2 regions of the Conexibacter sp. W3-3-2 genome follow, and region 1 is predicted to be linked to the other one. Evidence: riboswitches for the same ligand, from Rfam matches in the RefSeq annotation. Region 1 holds a riboswitch; the other holds the start of a gene.

The links. A riboswitch is a leader RNA that binds a small molecule or an ion and turns the genes downstream of it on or off. The one in region 1 is predicted to bind cyclic di-AMP.
Region 2: linked by a shared signal. The riboswitch ahead of GKE82_RS22965 (M23 family metallopeptidase) and the one ahead of GKE82_RS22475 (hypothetical protein) in region 1 are both predicted to bind cyclic di-AMP.

The regions. Positions count from the first base shown of each region.
Region 1 covers NZ_WLYW01000001.1:4,683,393-4,691,011, reverse strand. Annotated here, with positions in the region: gene GKE82_RS22495 (CGNR zinc finger domain-containing protein) at 1-242, opposite strand, end outside; gene GKE82_RS22490 (hypothetical protein) at 448-864, shown strand; gene GKE82_RS22485 (hypothetical protein) at 894-1,172, opposite strand; gene GKE82_RS22480 (PspA/IM30 family protein) at 1,169-1,963, opposite strand; gene GKE82_RS22475 (hypothetical protein) at 2,053-2,673, opposite strand; cyclic di-AMP (ydaO/yuaA leader) riboswitch at 2,681-2,821, opposite strand; gene GKE82_RS22470 (hypothetical protein) at 2,924-3,307, shown strand; gene GKE82_RS22465 (cell wall-binding repeat-containing protein) at 3,262-3,717, shown strand; gene GKE82_RS22460 (hypothetical protein) at 3,714-4,199, shown strand; gene GKE82_RS22455 (hypothetical protein) at 4,196-4,486, shown strand; gene GKE82_RS22450 (hypothetical protein) at 4,491-5,753, opposite strand; gene GKE82_RS22445 (GMC family oxidoreductase) at 5,803-7,362, opposite strand; gene GKE82_RS22440 (glycosyltransferase family 39 protein) at 7,398-7,619, opposite strand, start outside.
Region 2 covers NZ_WLYW01000001.1:4,785,755-4,793,373, forward strand. Annotated here, with positions in the region: gene GKE82_RS22945 (1-phosphofructokinase family hexose kinase) at 1-824, shown strand, start outside; gene GKE82_RS22950 (GuaB3 family IMP dehydrogenase-related protein) at 991-2,232, shown strand; gene guaA (glutamine-hydrolyzing GMP synthase) at 2,296-3,879, shown strand; gene GKE82_RS22960 (hypothetical protein) at 3,956-4,420, shown strand; gene GKE82_RS22965 (M23 family metallopeptidase) at 4,434-5,570, opposite strand; cyclic di-AMP (ydaO/yuaA leader) riboswitch at 5,606-5,766, opposite strand; gene rplM (50S ribosomal protein L13) at 5,912-6,346, shown strand; gene rpsI (30S ribosomal protein S9) at 6,565-7,101, shown strand; gene glmM (phosphoglucosamine mutase) at 7,120-7,619, shown strand, end outside.

The sequences.
Region 1 (7,619 bases):
GCCAGCAGCGCCCGCAGCGCGTCGCGCAGGGCGCGGGCCGCCTGCACGTCGGCCGCCGTGGGGACGGCCTCGGCGGCCAGGCCCACGGTGCCGCGCAGCGCCTCGACGAGCCCGTCGGGATCGGTCAGCCCGTCGGTGCCCGCGTCGAGGTCAAGCGTGTTGACGAACACGCGCACGGGCTCCAGCGCCGCCGGGGCGCAGAAGCCGTCGTGATGGCCGCCATCAGGAAATGTCACCGCCATGGGCAATTGACAGGTTACACCTCGCCACCTAGGTTGGTCACCACTGTCATCGCAAGACCGGTTACGACCTACCGGTCGGTCGGGAGGCCACCATGCTCCACCCCTCGTCGCTCACCCACGACCTCGCCGCGGCGCGGCACGCCGACGTCGCCCGGCGCGCCCGGCGCGTACGCCTCGTCCGCCCGCGGCCCGACCGCCGCACCTCGTGAGCGCCGCGATGCGCGTCCTGCACCTCGACGAGACGCCGCCCGTCGACACGCCGTGGGACGGCGTGCCCGCCTGGACGCCCGTCCGGCGCCTCCTCGACGTCGGCGCGTTCGGCGTCAACGTCCAGACCGCGGCCGCCGTCGGCGACCCGCTGATCGAACCGCACGACGAGACCGCGAGCGGCCACGAGGAGCTGTACGTCGTGCTGCGCGGCAGCGCGACGGTGACGGCCGGGGACCGGACGGTCGACGTCCGGGCCGGCAGCCTCGTCTTCCTGCCCGATCCGACCGTGCGCCGGTCGGCGACCGCGACGGCGCCGGCCACGGCCGTCCTGGCCGTCGGCGCCGCGCGCGGGACCGCGTACGCCCCACCTGCGTGGGAGGAGCGCTGGGCGCGCGAGCTCGGCCTCCCCTGAGCGGGAGGCCCACACGCGCGCCCGGGCGATCAGTCCGGGATCAGGCCGTCACCGGTGAACTCGGCGGCGGCCTCGGTGAGCGTGAGGTCCGCGGGCGGCACGATCACGTCCGAGGACTCGATCTCGTCGTCGCCGACCGCGACCCCGTTGGTGCGGATGAACTGGAGCAGCTCCTCGAAGGACTCGTGGAAGCGGTCCTCGTCGTCGGCCTCCACGGCCGCGACGACCGCGTTGTCGAGCTCGTTGAGCGGGCCCTGGTGCTCGTCGGGGATGCGGTACTGCCCCTCGTTGGAGATGCGGACGATCACGGCTTCTCCTCCTGCGCGGGCTCGGCCGCCGGCACGTCACCGGTCGGGGCCGCGGCGCCGCCGGCGCCGGCCTCGAGCTGGCCGGGAGCGGCGCCCCCGCCGACCCCGAGCTCGGCCCGCATCTTCGCGAGCTCGTCGTCCACCATGCTGCCGCTCGTCAGCTCGGCGAGCTGCCGGTCGATGTCGTCGGCGCCACCCTCCCCCAGCTGGGTGAGGTCCTCGAAGGTGCCGGCCGCCTCGAGCTCGGCGACCGCGTCGGCGCGCGCCTTCATGTTCTCGGTCTTGTCGACCGCGCGCTGCATCGCGAGCCCGACGTCGGCCATCTCCTCGCCGACCCCGGTCGCAGCCTCGGAGATCCGGACCTGGGCCTCCGCAGCGGAGTACTGGGCCTTGATGACCTCCTTCTTCGTCCGGAAGGCCTCGATCTTCGCGCGGAGCTTCTTCTCCGAGTCGATCAGCTTCTGCTGCTGGGCCTCGAGCTCGGCGACCTGCTGGTCGAGCGACTGCAGCTCGGTCTGCGCGAGCTGCTTGCGCTCCAGCGCGGTGCGGGCGAGCTCCTCGTTGCCGGCGGAGAGCGCCTGACGGGCCTGCGTGTCGAGCTTCACGACGGACTGCTCGAGCTTCTGCGACTGCATCTGCAGGCGCTTCTTCGAGGTGACGACGTCGGCGATGCCCTTCTTGACGTTCTGGAGGGCCTCCAGCTGCTTCTGGTAGCTGTAGTCCAGCGTCTCGGCGGGGTCCTCCGCCTTGTCCAGCATCTTCGAGATCTTCGCCTTGATGACGGTGGACATGCGTCCGGTCATTCCGGCCATACGGTCTCCTCGGGCTCAGGTGGAACGTGCCCCCTGAGCGTACTGGACGCGCCCGGTGTGCCGAGCGCCTACAGGCCGACCGGCCGGCGCGCCTTGAAGCCCCGGTTGGACTTCCGCAGCGGGCGCCAGCGCGGGCCCTTCAGACCGCCGCGGTCGTCCGCGGCACTGGTGTCGAGGCGGATGCCCGCGACCGTCATGTACGCGTGGTCGGACGCCGTGTAGACCGTCACCCACTTGCCGCGGCCCGCCTTGCCCCAGGTGAAGAACGAGCGCGAGTCGCGCGGGCGCCGCAGCAGGTCGGCGCCGGCGAGCGCGAAGGAGACCGTGCCGGAGCAGTCGTAGGCGGTGTCCTCGAAGTCGCCGTGGCCGCCGCCGTACCGGTACGGCAGGCCGACGATCCCGTTCGCGGCCCAGATGATCTGCTTGACCGCGTCCGGCGCGTTCTCGGGCGCGGACGCGATGCCGTCCTCGTCGATCACCGCGACGTCCCCCGGGACGGTCGGGAAGCTCGTCGGATCGACCGTGCCGAACTCCGCGCCACCGGCCTTCGCCGACGCGTCGGACTGGACCGTCGGGGCCTGCTCCTCCTGCGCGGCCTTGCCCTTCTTCGCGGCGGACGCCCCGGACGGGACGACGAGCGCGAGGCCGGCGAGAACGGCTATGAGAAGGAATGCCCGGAGTCGGAGCACAGACGGACTGCTTTCTTTCGACGGCCTCCGGGGTTAGCTGACGGGCTCGCGCAGAAAGAACCAGCGCGTCCGATCACGATCGGATTCGCCCCAACGACGTGGGTCCCCCGTCCCTGGTGTTCCGTCCAGGGTTCGGCAATTCGCGGCAGCGTAGCGAACTGCACGACGGATTGCAGCCTTTCGTGCTGCCAGCGTCCGTGCAGCCCCGACAGGCGCGTGCCACGGGCGTCGTGGATATGGTCGCGCCAGCATGCTCCGTCCCGCCCTGCCCGCCGCCCTCCTCGTCCTCGCGCTCGCCGCCGCCGGTTGCGGCAAGGGCGACGGTCCTGCCACGGGATCGACGACCGCGGCCCCCGCCGTCGGCGCGAAGAGCGACGAGAAGGACGCGGCCACCGACCTCGGCTTCCCGACGTTCGCGACGAAGAACACGACGCGGGTCGGCGGCGGGGACGCCCCGACGATCGCCGCCGCGGTCGCCCGGGCCGTGTACCCCGGCGGCGAGCGCGGCCAGCGGCCCGCCGCCGTCGCGCTCGCGCCCGCGAAGGACTGGCGCGTCGCGCTCGCCTCCGCCTCGCTGATGGCCCCCCGGTGCGCGCCCCGCTGCTGCTCTCCGACGGCGACGGGCCCGACGTGACGGTCGAAGCGCTGCAGGCGCTCGCCCCGACGGGCTCGGCGCAGGCCGGCGGCGCGCAGGTCGTCCGGGTCGGCGACGTGTTCCGTCCGGCCCGCCTGAAGACCACCGACGTCGGCGGCCGCAACCCCGCCGCGATCGCGCGCGCGCTCGACGCGTTCGGGCGGGCGGTGCGCGGGTCGGACACCGGCCGCGTGCTCGTCGTCAGCAGCGACGCGCCCGAGTACGCGATGCCGGCCGCCGCCTGGGCCGCGAAGTCCGGTGACCCGATCCTGTTCGTCACGCGCACGACGGTTCCCGCGGAGACGCTCGCCGCGCTGAAGACCCACAGCAAGCCGAAGATCTACGTGCTCGGGCCGTCCAAGGTCATCGGGCCGGCGGTGACCAGGCGCTGCGCGCGACCGGCACGGTGACGCGGATCGGCGACCAGGACCCGGTCACCAACGCGATCGCCTTCGCGCGCTACCGCGACGGCGAGTTCGGCTGGGGCATCACCGATCCCGGCCACGGGCTCGTGTTCGCGGGCACCCGGCGCCCCGCCGACGCGGGTGCCGCCGCCGCGCTCTCGGCCAGCGGCACCTACGGCCCGTTGCTGCTGCTGGCGCGCGGCGACGCGCTGCCCAAGCCGCTCGAGCAGTTCCTGCTCGACATCCAGCCCGGCTACGACCGGGACCCCGTGCGCGGGGTCTACAATCACGGCTGGATCGTGGGTGACGACCAGGCCGTCGAGACCGGGGTCCAGGCGACCGTCGACGGTCTCCTGGAGATCGCGCCGGTGAACGCCGCCGCACCGGAGCCCACGGCCACCACGACGCAGCCGACGGCGACCACCAAGGCGCCGCCGACCCGCACCACTCCCACCACCACCACGACGACCCCCCGGAGCGCCCCGTGAGCGAAGCAGAGTCCCCCGAGCGCAGCGACCGTCGCGGCTCCGTCCCGGACGTCACGATCGACGACGTGCGCGAGCTCATGGGGGCCTCCACCCCGCACTTCGCGCTGCAGATCCGCAACCGGATCGCCAAGCTCGTCCGCGACCTGCCGGCCGAGCACCCCGCCCGCATCCTCGGCGAGCAGGAGATCGCCCGGCTGACCAAGCTCGGCTTCTCCGGCGAGACGCGCGGCACGCAGCGCGAGGAGGGGATCGCCCCGCTCGCCTCCGTGTCCGAGGACCTGCGCTGACGCGCTAGCGGCGCAGGCTGCTGCGCCGGCAGCGCGGCGTGAAGACGCCCGCGTGGCGCAGGCAGATCTCGACCTCCGCCGCCTTGCCCTGGACCGAGAACGAGCCGTCCTTCACGCCCCCGCGGCCGGAGGCCGGCCACTCGTTCCAGCTGATCCCGCGGAACCAGCCGCCGTCGTAGGCGATCGGCGTCCAGACGTCGAACGCCGCCCGCACCGGGCGGGCCTGCGCGGACTCGCGCACGACGCCCCCGGCCTGCTGCTGGTCATAGTCCGACTTCTCCGGGAACGCCGCCGTGCCGGTGCGGGACAGGTACCCGAGGCTCAGGCCGACCGGCTTGTCGTACTCGGCCTGGATGTTGCGCACGAGCTGGGCGGGCCCGGCGGGCAGGCCCGTCGTCGACGACGCCCACGCGGCGGTGAGCGCGCCGATCGTCGGGTCGGGCGGCTCGGCGAGCAGCGGGAACTCGGCGGAGATCGACACGAGGTCGAGGGCGTCCCAGAAGAACAGGTGCTGCTCGGGGTCCTTGGCGTCCTCGACGATCGAGTCCCACGCCGCCGTGTAGGTCAGCTCCCCCCGGTAGCCGCGCCCGTCGCCCATCAGCGCCCCGGAGCGCAGCTCGGCGATGATCGCCCGCCACTCGGCCCGGTCGTCCTCGCTGTCGGTCATGCCCGACAGCCCCGTGCCGATCACCAGGCCCTCGGCGCCCGTGTCGCGCGCGATCCGCGCGTAGGTGCTGAGGAACCGCTTGTAGCTGTCGAACCACGCGCGCTTCTCCCCCGGCCCCTTCTGGACGAGGTCGCGGTCGGTCGCGGTGCGCGCGTTGCGGCCGACCTCCAGCTGCGGGCGCAGCACCACGCGCAGCCCGAGCGACCGGGCGCGGCGGACCGCCGCGGCGACCGCCGCGTCGCTGGGCGTCTTGCAGCGCGTGAAGCTGCTGCCGATCCGCCGGCAGGTGCGGGCGTCCCCGGGCGAGCGATGGATCTCCGTCGCGTTGAGGTGGTCGCTGCGGTTGCGGTCGGAGAAGTACTGGAACCACGGGATCACGAACGTGACCTCGCGCGCGCGGGCGCTCGACCGGGCACGCCCCAGCCAGGTGCGAAAGCGCGGCCCGGAGAGGTCCTGCCACCAGAACGCGGTGACGTTCAGCCCCTCCCGCCAGGTCGGCGGGAGCGGCGTGATCGACCGCGCGGCGCCCGCCGGGGCGGGCACGGCGAGCGCGAGGACGAGTAGGAGCGGCGGCAGCAGGCGGGGACGGACCGGGCGCATCGCGGCGACCGTACCCGCCCGGACGGGCGGGTACGCCGGTCCGTCGCGCTCAGACCGCGACCGCGACGCGCCCGCGGATCAGGTCCGCCGCGCGCTCGGCGACCGCCTGCACGGTGCCGTGCGTGTGGCCGCGGGGCAGCGACGGGAACACGGACGCGTCGACGACCCGCAGGCCGTCGACGCCCTGCACGCGCAGCTCGGTGTCGACGACGCCCTGACCGCCGCCCCCGATCCGGCAGGTGCCGACCGGGTGGTAGAGCGTGTGGGCGATCGTGCGGATGCCGGCCGCCAGCTCCTCGTCGGTCTGCAGGTGCGCGCCGGGCAGCCGCTCGCTGCCGCGGTGCTGGGCGAAGGCCGGTCGGTCGAGGATTGCGCGGGCGCGGCGCAGGCCGGCGACCATGACGGCCATGTCGTGCCCGTCCGGGTCGCCGAAGTAGTTCGGGTCCACGACGGGCGCGACGCGGGGGTCGCGGGAGGCGAGGCGGACGCGGCCGCGGCTCTCCGGGCGCAGCAGGACGACGCCGACGCTGACCCCGTGCTCCTCCGCGTCGACGAGGCCCTCCCCCTCGAACAGGACGGGCGCGAAGATCAGCTCGTAGTCCGGGGCGGGCAGGGACGGGTCGCTGCGCACGAACGCCGCGATCTCGCCGACGTTCGAGGTCAGCATGCCGGTCCGGCGGGTGAGGAACTTCACGAGCTCGGCGGGCTTCTCGGCCGCGAACAGCGACGTCGGGGTCGACGTCCGGGCGGTCGTGAGCGCGACGAGGTGGTCCTGGAGGTGCTCGCCGACGTGCGGGCTGTCGAGGACGACGTCGATGCCGTGCTCGGCGAGGTGGTCGGCGGGCCCGACGCCGGAGCGCAGCAGGATCTGCGGCGTGTTCAGGGCCCCGGCGCAGAGGACGACCTCGCGGGCCGCGTGGACGGTCTGCGGCGCGCCGGTCGCGTCGAGGTAGGTCACGCCGGTCGCCCGGCGGTCGCCGTCGAAGAGGACCCGGTCGACGAGCACGTCGGCGCGGATCTCGAGGTTGGGGCGCCCCTTGGCCGGCGTGAGGTACGCGTCCGCGGCGGTGCGGCGCATGCCGCGGCTCTGCGCCAGCGGCGTCACCGCGACGCCGTCGGGCTCGTCCCCGGTGAGCGGCTTGGACAGCGGCAGGCCGTCCTGCTGCGCGGCCTCCAGGAACGCCGCGGAGAGCGGGTTCAGCGAGCGCGGCGCGCGCGGCTGCTGGGCGCGGTTGTGGCGCTCGCGGTAGGGCGCGAGCTCTCGCGGACCCCAGCCCTCGGCGCCCTCCTGGACCCAGTCCTCCTGGTCCTGGTGGTGGCCGGGGATCTGCATCATCGCGTTCATCGCCGAGCAGCCGCCGAGCATCTTCCCGCGCGGCGTGAACACGCGGCGGCCGTCGAGGCCGGGCTGCGGCTCGGTCTCGTAGTTCCAGTCGCGGTCGGTCTTGAAGAGCTTCGGGAAGGCGGCCGGGATCCGGACCTCCTTGCTCGGCTTGGGCGGTCCCGCCTCGAGCAGCAGCACCCGGGTGCCCGGGTCCTCGCTCAGCCTCGCCGCGACCACGCAGCCGGCGGATCCACCGCCGACGACCACCACATCGAACTCGCTCATGCCTCCCAGCGTACGACACTCGACAACGTGTCAAGTCAGGGGCGCTGCAGCAGCACGACGGCCCCCGGGCCGAGGGCTCCGAGGGCGCCCGGGTCCACCGCCGCACCCGCCGGGTCGGCGGGCGCGTAGGCGGCCGCCGACCACGTGCTCCCGCGGCGCACCGTCGGCGGGGCGAAGCCGGGGACCTGCCCGGGCGGGGCGGGCGCGTCGGTCCGGCCCCCCGCCGAGGTGCCGGCCACGCCGAGCACGACGAGGCC
Region 2 (7,619 bases), 100 kb from region 1:
TCAAGACGCTCGGGCAGCCCGTGATCGCCACCGGCTTCCAGGGCGGGCCGACGGGCACGCGGATCGTCGAGCAGCTCACCGAGGACTCGATCCTCAACGACTTCGTGCGGATCCGCGAGGAGTCGCGGACGAACACCGCCGTCTACGACCCGACCAACGGGCAGATGACGGAGATCAACGAGCGCGGCCCGGCGATCACCGCCAAGGAGGTGGAGCTGTTCCGCGACAAGCTCCTGTACCTCGCGCGCGGCGCCGACATCGTCGTGCTGGCGGGCTCGCTGCCCCGGGGGGTCGAGGTCGACGTCTACGCCGGGCTGGTGCGCGAGCTGCGCCGCATGGACGTCCTGGTGATCGTCGACACCGACGGGGAGCCGCTGCGCCACGCCGTGCGCGCCGAGCCCGACCTCATCTCGCCCAACGTGCTGGAGGCCGAGGAGCTCGTCGGCCACGAGTTCAACGACGACGAGGACCGCGCGATCGCCGTGCGCGAGATGGTCCAGCTCGGCGCGCGCGAGGCGATCATGACCGCCCCCGACGGCTGCGTCGCCGCGATGCACGTCGACGGCGAGCGGCAGCTGCTGCGCGTCACGGTCGAGCCGCGCGAGACGGTCGCCGCCGTCGGCTCGGGCGACGCGTTCCTCGCCGGCTACGTGGCGTCCCGCTACGGCGGCGGCTCGGTCGAGGACTGCCTGCGGTTCGGCGTCGCCTGCGGCGCGGAGTCCACGAAGCGTCTCGGGGCGGGCCTGATCGACCCGCGCGAGGTCGAGAAGCTGACCGCGGAGGTCGACGTGCAGCGGATCGTCGCCCCGGCGGAGGTCGGCTGACCGACCGGTCCGGGGCGGGGGTCTTCCTTCGCCCCCGAACCGTCCGGCCCCGGTGCTATCGTGCCGCTGGCAGTGAGTTGCCGCCTCACAGCCTGCTTCAACCCCATCGTGACCCCGCCTGCGCGGGGTCTTTTCGTCACCCCTCAGACCTAGGATCGGGCGCTCTATGGACATCGAGATCGGACGCGGGAAGAAGGCCCGCCGGGCTTACGGATTCGACGACATCGCGATCGTGCCGTCGCGCCGGACCCGGGACCCCGACGACGTCGACATCAGCTGGAAGCTCGGTCCCTACCGCTTCGACCTGCCGCTGCTCGCCTCCGCGATGGACGGCGTGGTCTCGCCGCGCACCGCGGGCATCATCGGCAAGCTCGGCGGCCTGGGCGTCCTCAACCTCGAGGGCATCTTCACCCGCTACGAGGACGCCGAGGACCAGCTCGAGCGCATCGCCAAGCTGCCGAAGGACCTCGCCACGCGCGAGATGCAGGCGATCTACCAGGAGCCGATCAAGCCGCACCTGATCGCGCAGCGCGTCAAGGAGATCAAGGACCAGGGCGTCGTCACCGCCGCGTCCCTGACCCCGCAGCGCGTCACCGAGTACTACGAGCTCGCGCTCGAGGCCGGTCTCGACATCCTCGTCATCCAGGGCACCGTCGTCTCCGCCGAGCACGTCTCGCAGACGGCCGAGGCCCTGAACCTCAAGGAGTTCATCCGCGAGGTCGGCGTCCCGGTCGTCGTCGGCGGCTGTGCGAGCTACCACACGGGCCTGCACCTGATGCGCACCGGCGCGGCCGGCGTGCTCGTCGGCGTCGGTCCCGGCGCGGCGTGCACCACGCGCGGCGTGCTCGGCCTCGGGGTCCCGCAGGCGACGGCGATCGCCGACGTCGCGGGCGCCCGCTCGACGCACATGCTCGAGACCGGCGAGTACGTGCAGGTCATCGCCGACGGCGGCATGCGCACGGGCGGCGACATCTCCAAGGCGATCGCCTGCGGCGCCGACGCCGTGATGGTCGGCTCGCCGTTCGCGCGCGCCCACGAGGCGCCGGGCCGCGGCTTCCACTGGGGCATGGCGACGTTCCACCCGACGCTCCCGCGCGGCGCGCGCGTGCAGACGGTGCAGAACGGCACGCTCGAGGAGATCATCAGCGGTCCCGCGCACGAGAACGACGGCACGTTCAACCTCATGGGCGCGCTGCGCACCTCGATGGCGACCTGCGGCTACCAGGACCTCGCGGAGTTCAACCGCGCGGAGGTCCTCGTCGCCCCGGCGCTGCAGACCGAGGGCAAGCTCCTGCAGACCTCCCAGCAGGTCGGGATGGGCTCCCGCGGCTCCGCCGTCGGCGCGCACTCCACCGGCGAGGACGGCTCCAACGGCAGCGGCAAGACCCCGACCCTCGCGCAGGCGTAGGCGCGGGCGGGGACCGGCTTGAGCACCGACAACCTCCCGACCGCCGCGACGGCGGTGACCGAGCTGGCCGACGAGTCGGCGCCGATCGAGGCGCCGCGGTCGGTCGACGAGGTCGTCGTCCTGGACTACGGCGGGCAGTACTCGCAGCTCATCGCCCGCCGCGTGCGGGAGTGCGGGGTGTTCAGCGAGCTCCTGCCGCACCACGTCGGTGCGGCGGAGGTCGCCAAGCGCAAGCCCAAGGGCCTGATCCTCTCGGGCGGGCCCGCGTCGGTGTACGCGCCGAACGCGCCGAAGCTCGATCCGGGCCTGCTCGAGCTCGGGATCCCCGTGCTGGGCATCTGCTACGGCATGCAGCTCGTCGCGCTCGAGCTCGGCGGCACCGTCGAGAGCGCGGAGGTCGGCGAGTACGGCCGCAGCACCCTCACGGTGCGCGAGCACGGCCGGCTGCTCGCGGGCACCCCGGCCGAGCAGCCCTGCTGGATGAGCCACCGCGACACGGTGTTCGCGCCGCCGCCCGGCTTCACCGCGCTCGCCGCGTCGACCGCCTCGCCGGTCGCCGCGCTCGAGTCGACCGAGCGGGACATCTACGGCATCCAGTTCCATCCCGAGGTCGTCCACACGCCGTTCGGCCAGGACATCCTCAAGAACTTCCTCCGCGACGTGTGCGGCTGCGACCTGACCTGGTCGGCGGCGTCGATCGTCGAGGAGCAGCTCGCGCGGATCCGCGAGCAGGTCGGCGACAAGAAGGTCATCTGCGGCCTGTCCGGGGGCGTCGACTCCTCGGTCGCCGCGCTGCTCGTCCACCGCGCGGTCGGCGACCAGCTCACCTGCGTGTTCGTCGACCACGGGATGATGCGCAAGAACGAGGGCGACCAGGTCGTCCAGACGTTCCGCGACACCTTCAAGGTCCCGCTCGTCGCCGTCGACGCCGAGGAGCGCTTCCTCACCAAGCTCCGCGGGACGACCGAGCCGGAGGCCAAGCGCAAGATCATCGGCACCGAGTTCATCCGCGTGTTCGAGGAGGAGGCCGCCAAGCTCGCCCAGGGCGAGGAGGGGGCCCGGTACCTCGTGCAGGGCACGCTCTACTCGGACGTCATCGAGTCCGGCGGCGGCACCGGCGCGTCGACGATCAAGTCGCACCACAACGTCGGCGGCCTGCCCGACGACCTCCAGTTCGAGCTCGTCGAGCCGCTGCGCGCCCTGTTCAAGGACGAGGTCCGCGCGGTCGGTGCCGAGCTCGGGCTGCCCGAGCGCCTGGTCTGGCGTCAGCCGTTCCCGGGGCCCGGGCTCGCCATCCGCGTCGTCGGCGGGGAGGCCACCAAGGAGCGGCTCGACCTGCTGCGCGACGCCGACGCGATCCTCCAGGACGAGATCCGCAAGGCCGGCCTGTACCGCGACCTGTGGCAGTCGTTCTGCGTCCTGCCGGACGTCCGCACCGTCGGCGTCCAGGGCGACGAGCGCACCTACGGCTACGTCGTCGTCATCCGGGCCGTCACGTCCGACGACGCCATGACCGCCGACTGGGCCCGCCTGCCCTACGACCTGCTCGAGCAGATCGCCGCGCGCATGATCGGCGAGCTGCGCGAGGTCAACCGGGTGGTCCTGGACATCACGTCCAAGCCGCCCGGCACGATCGAGTGGGAGTGAGCGGCTGAGGCGCCGCCCGGCGCGGGCCGGGCGCCGGGGGCTGATCCCCGCCGTGCGCGGCGGACGTAGCCGGGGCATGGAGCCTGCGCCGCTGCCGCTGATCGACGAGCACGTGCGGGCGCTGCCCGGCGACGCGGCGCAGGCGTGGGACGCGGTCGTCGCCGTCCTCGGGCGCGCGCTGGACCGGTCGCTCGGCCCGCTGACGCACGTGTGGGGCTTCCAGCCGCCCCGGCCGGGCGGCCCGCGGCCGCTGCAGGTGGGCTCCTGGGGGCCGGGCTTCACGGTCACCGCGTTCGAGCCCGGCGAGCGGCTGGACCTCTCGGGCCACCACCGCTTCGCGCGCTACCGCCTGGAGGTGCTGCTCGACCCGCCCGCCGACGGGCGCGTCGTCGTGCGGGTGCGGACGCTCGCCACGTTCCGCGGCCGCCGCGGCCGCGTGTACCGCGCCCTGGTGATCGGCACCGGGGCGCACGTCGTGGCGATGGGCCGGCTCCTGGCGGGCTTCGACCGCGCCCGGCGTCGCGCACCCGTCGCGGCCTAGCGTCCTGCGGCTCCTAGGAGCGGCGCTCCCAGCGGCGCAGCGCCGACGACGGGTCGATCGGCCGCCCGCCGGAGTACCAGCCCGGGGCGGTCCACAGCTCGAAGTGCAGGTGGCAGCCGTCGGCGACGCCGGTGTCACCGACCTCGCCGATCCGCTGGCCGGTGAACACCCGGTCGCCCTTGCGGAAGGTCACCTTGCGGCGCAGGTGCATGTAGACGTGGTCCTGCCCGGTGCCGTCCGGGTCGATGACGAGGTAGTTCCCGGCGCGCGCCTGCACGCCCGCGAACTTCACGCGGCCGCCGCGGACGGCGCCCAGCGGCGTGCCGCAGGCGGCGAAGACGTCGCGGCCCTGGTGGGAGCGCCCGCCGCGCGCGGCACCGAACTCGCCGGCCCCCGTCCCGAACCGGTAGCGGCCGAGGATCGGGAAGCGGTCGCGCACGAACTCGAAGGGCTGCTCGACGACGGTCTCGCCGGACTGGGCCATCGTCGCGGTGGTCCCGGCGGGCCGCAGCCGCAGCCGCCACAGGTAGGTGCCGTCGCTGGGCACCTTGCCGCCGACCGTGCCGTCCCACTCGAGGCTCTGGACGGTGCGGCCCGGCACGGTGACCGCCGGGTAGGAGCGCACGACCGTGCCGGTGCGCGCCTTGACGAGCTCGGCGCGGGCGCTCGCGGGCCCGGCGCTGCGCACGAAGTAGCTGAGCCGTGCCTTGCGGCGTCCGGCGTAGAAGACCCGTCGGGCCTCGACCCGGGCCTCGACGCCGCCGCTCGACACGGCCGTGGCGGGGGAGACCACCGCGAGCCGGGCTCGCGACGGGCCGGACGCGTTCCCGTCGTCGTTGGCGACCGCGACCGGCCCGCTGGCGGCGCCCGCCGGGACGGTCACGGTGACGGACCCGGGGCCCGTCGCCGTCGGCGCGGCCATGCGGTCGTCGGCGATGCCGTCGGCGCCGAGGAACGCGACCGCGCTCACCCGGTCGAGCGCCTCGCCGCTGAGCCGCACGACGCTGCCGGGGCCGGCGCTGTCCAGGCCCGTGCACGCGGTGACGCACGCGATCCCGGTGACCTGCGGCGTCTCGGACGCGAACGACCCGCCCGAGCCGCTGGCGGCGACGGCGACGGCCGGGCCCGCCAGGAACGCGGCGGACAGCACGGCGAACGACAGATGGACGCGATGGATGGGTCCTCAGCTCCTCGTATGACGGCCTACGGGGTGAGCTGACGGGCTCGCGCGGTCGAGTGCCGCGCTACCGGACGGGTGTCCGGATTCGCCCCTGGATCATGGATCCGTTGGGTCCCCCGCTCCACCGCTCCCCGGGCGGGAGCGACGGACTCGGCGTTTGCTGCAGACGTCGTCGGGGACGATAGCGGCGGCGCCGGTCGCTGTCAGCCACACGTCCGTCCGGGGCGGTGAGGGGGCGGACGTCGTCGCGCGGCGCGATCCCCTACACTTCACCGCCGCCGCGCGCCCTGTCGTGCTGCGCCCTCTCTCTTATGAAGACGTACGTCGCCAACCCCACCACCCGCGAGCGGAACTGGGTCGTCGTCGACGCCTCCGGGCAGACGCTCGGTCGCCTCGCGACCCAGATCGCCGACCAGCTGCGGGGCAAGCGCAAGCCGGACTACACCCCGCACGTGGACACCGGCGACTTCGTCGTCGTGATCAACGCGGAGAAGATCGTCGTCACCGGCAACAAGCGCACCGACAAGATGTACTACCGCCACTCGGGCTTCCCGGGCGGCCTCAAGTCGCGCACGTTCGAGGAGATGATCGACCGGCGCCCCGAAGAGGTCATCCGCAAGGCCGTGAAGGGGATGCTCCCCAAGAACCGCCTGGCGCGCAAGCAGCTCACCAAGCTCAAGGTCTACGCCGGCCCGGAGCACCCGCACGAGGCCCAGAAGCCGCAGCCGATGGAGATCCAGTCCTGATGATCGACGAGACGCCCAACGACGACCAGGCCCCGGAGGAGACGCCGGCCGAGGTGACCCCGGAGGCCCAGGCCCCGGCGGAGCCCGCGGCCGACGCGCCTGCCGAGCCCGCCGCCGACGCCCCGGCCGAGCCGGTCGCGGAGGCCGAGGTCGCCGACGAGGACGAGGACGTCGAGTACGTCGAGGAGACGCCGCGCGAGAAGCCCGCGATCCCCGGCATGGATCTCGAGGTCGACATCGTCCTGGAGGGCGAGAGCGGCGCCGCCGACCCGTACGCGGAGGACGGCGAGGAGCCGGCCACCGGCGACGAGGTCGACGAGGACGTCGTCGACGACCAGCCGATCGCCGCGTCGATCGTGCTCGCCGAGGGCGCGCGCTACCGCGCGACCGGCAAGCGCAAGACCGCGGTCGCCCGCGTGATCCTGAAGCCGGGCACCGGCGCGTACACGATCAACGGCAAGTCGCTGGAGGAGTTCTTCCCGCGCGACACGCTGCAGCGCAACATCCGCCAGCCGCTCGAGGCCGTCGGCTTCGAGACGCGCATGGACGTCGTCGCCCGCATGCACGGCGGCGGGGTCAGCTCGCAGGCCGGCGCGCTGCGCCACGGCATCTCCCGCGCGCTGCTCGAGGCGGACCCGAACCTCCGTGGCGAGCTCAAGCGCCGCGGCTTCCTGACGCGTGACGCGCGCGTCAAGGAGCGCAAGAAGGCCGGCCTCAAGAAGGCCCGCAAGCGCCCGCAGTTCAGCAAGCGCTAGCGCACAGCCGCACGAGCCATGGCTCGCAAGCTGTTCGGCACCGACGGCGTCCGTGGCGTCGCCGGCGAGAAGCTCACGGCCGAGCTCGCCCTCGGGCTCGGCCGGGCCGTCACGCTGGAGGCGGCCGCGCAGCGGCCGCAGGTGCTCGTCATCCGCGACACGCGGGAGTCGGGCGAGATGCTCGAGGCCGCGCTGGCCGCCGGGGTGACCTCGGCGGGCGGCGACGTGCTGCTCGGCGGGATCCTGCCGACCCCGGCCGCGCCGCTCCTGGTCCGCCGCTACGGGTTCGACGTCGCCGCGGTCATCAGCGCCTCGCACAACCCGTTCCGCGACAACGGCATCAAGTTCTTCGGCGCGGACGGCATGAAGCTCTCCGACGCCACCGAGCTGGCCATCGAGCGGCGCCTGGAGGAGCCGGTTGCGGCGCCCGCGGCGATCGGCCGCGTGCGGACGCTCCACGGCACGCTCGAGGACTACCTGCGCGAGCTGCACACCCGCTTCGCGTCGCTCGGCCTCGA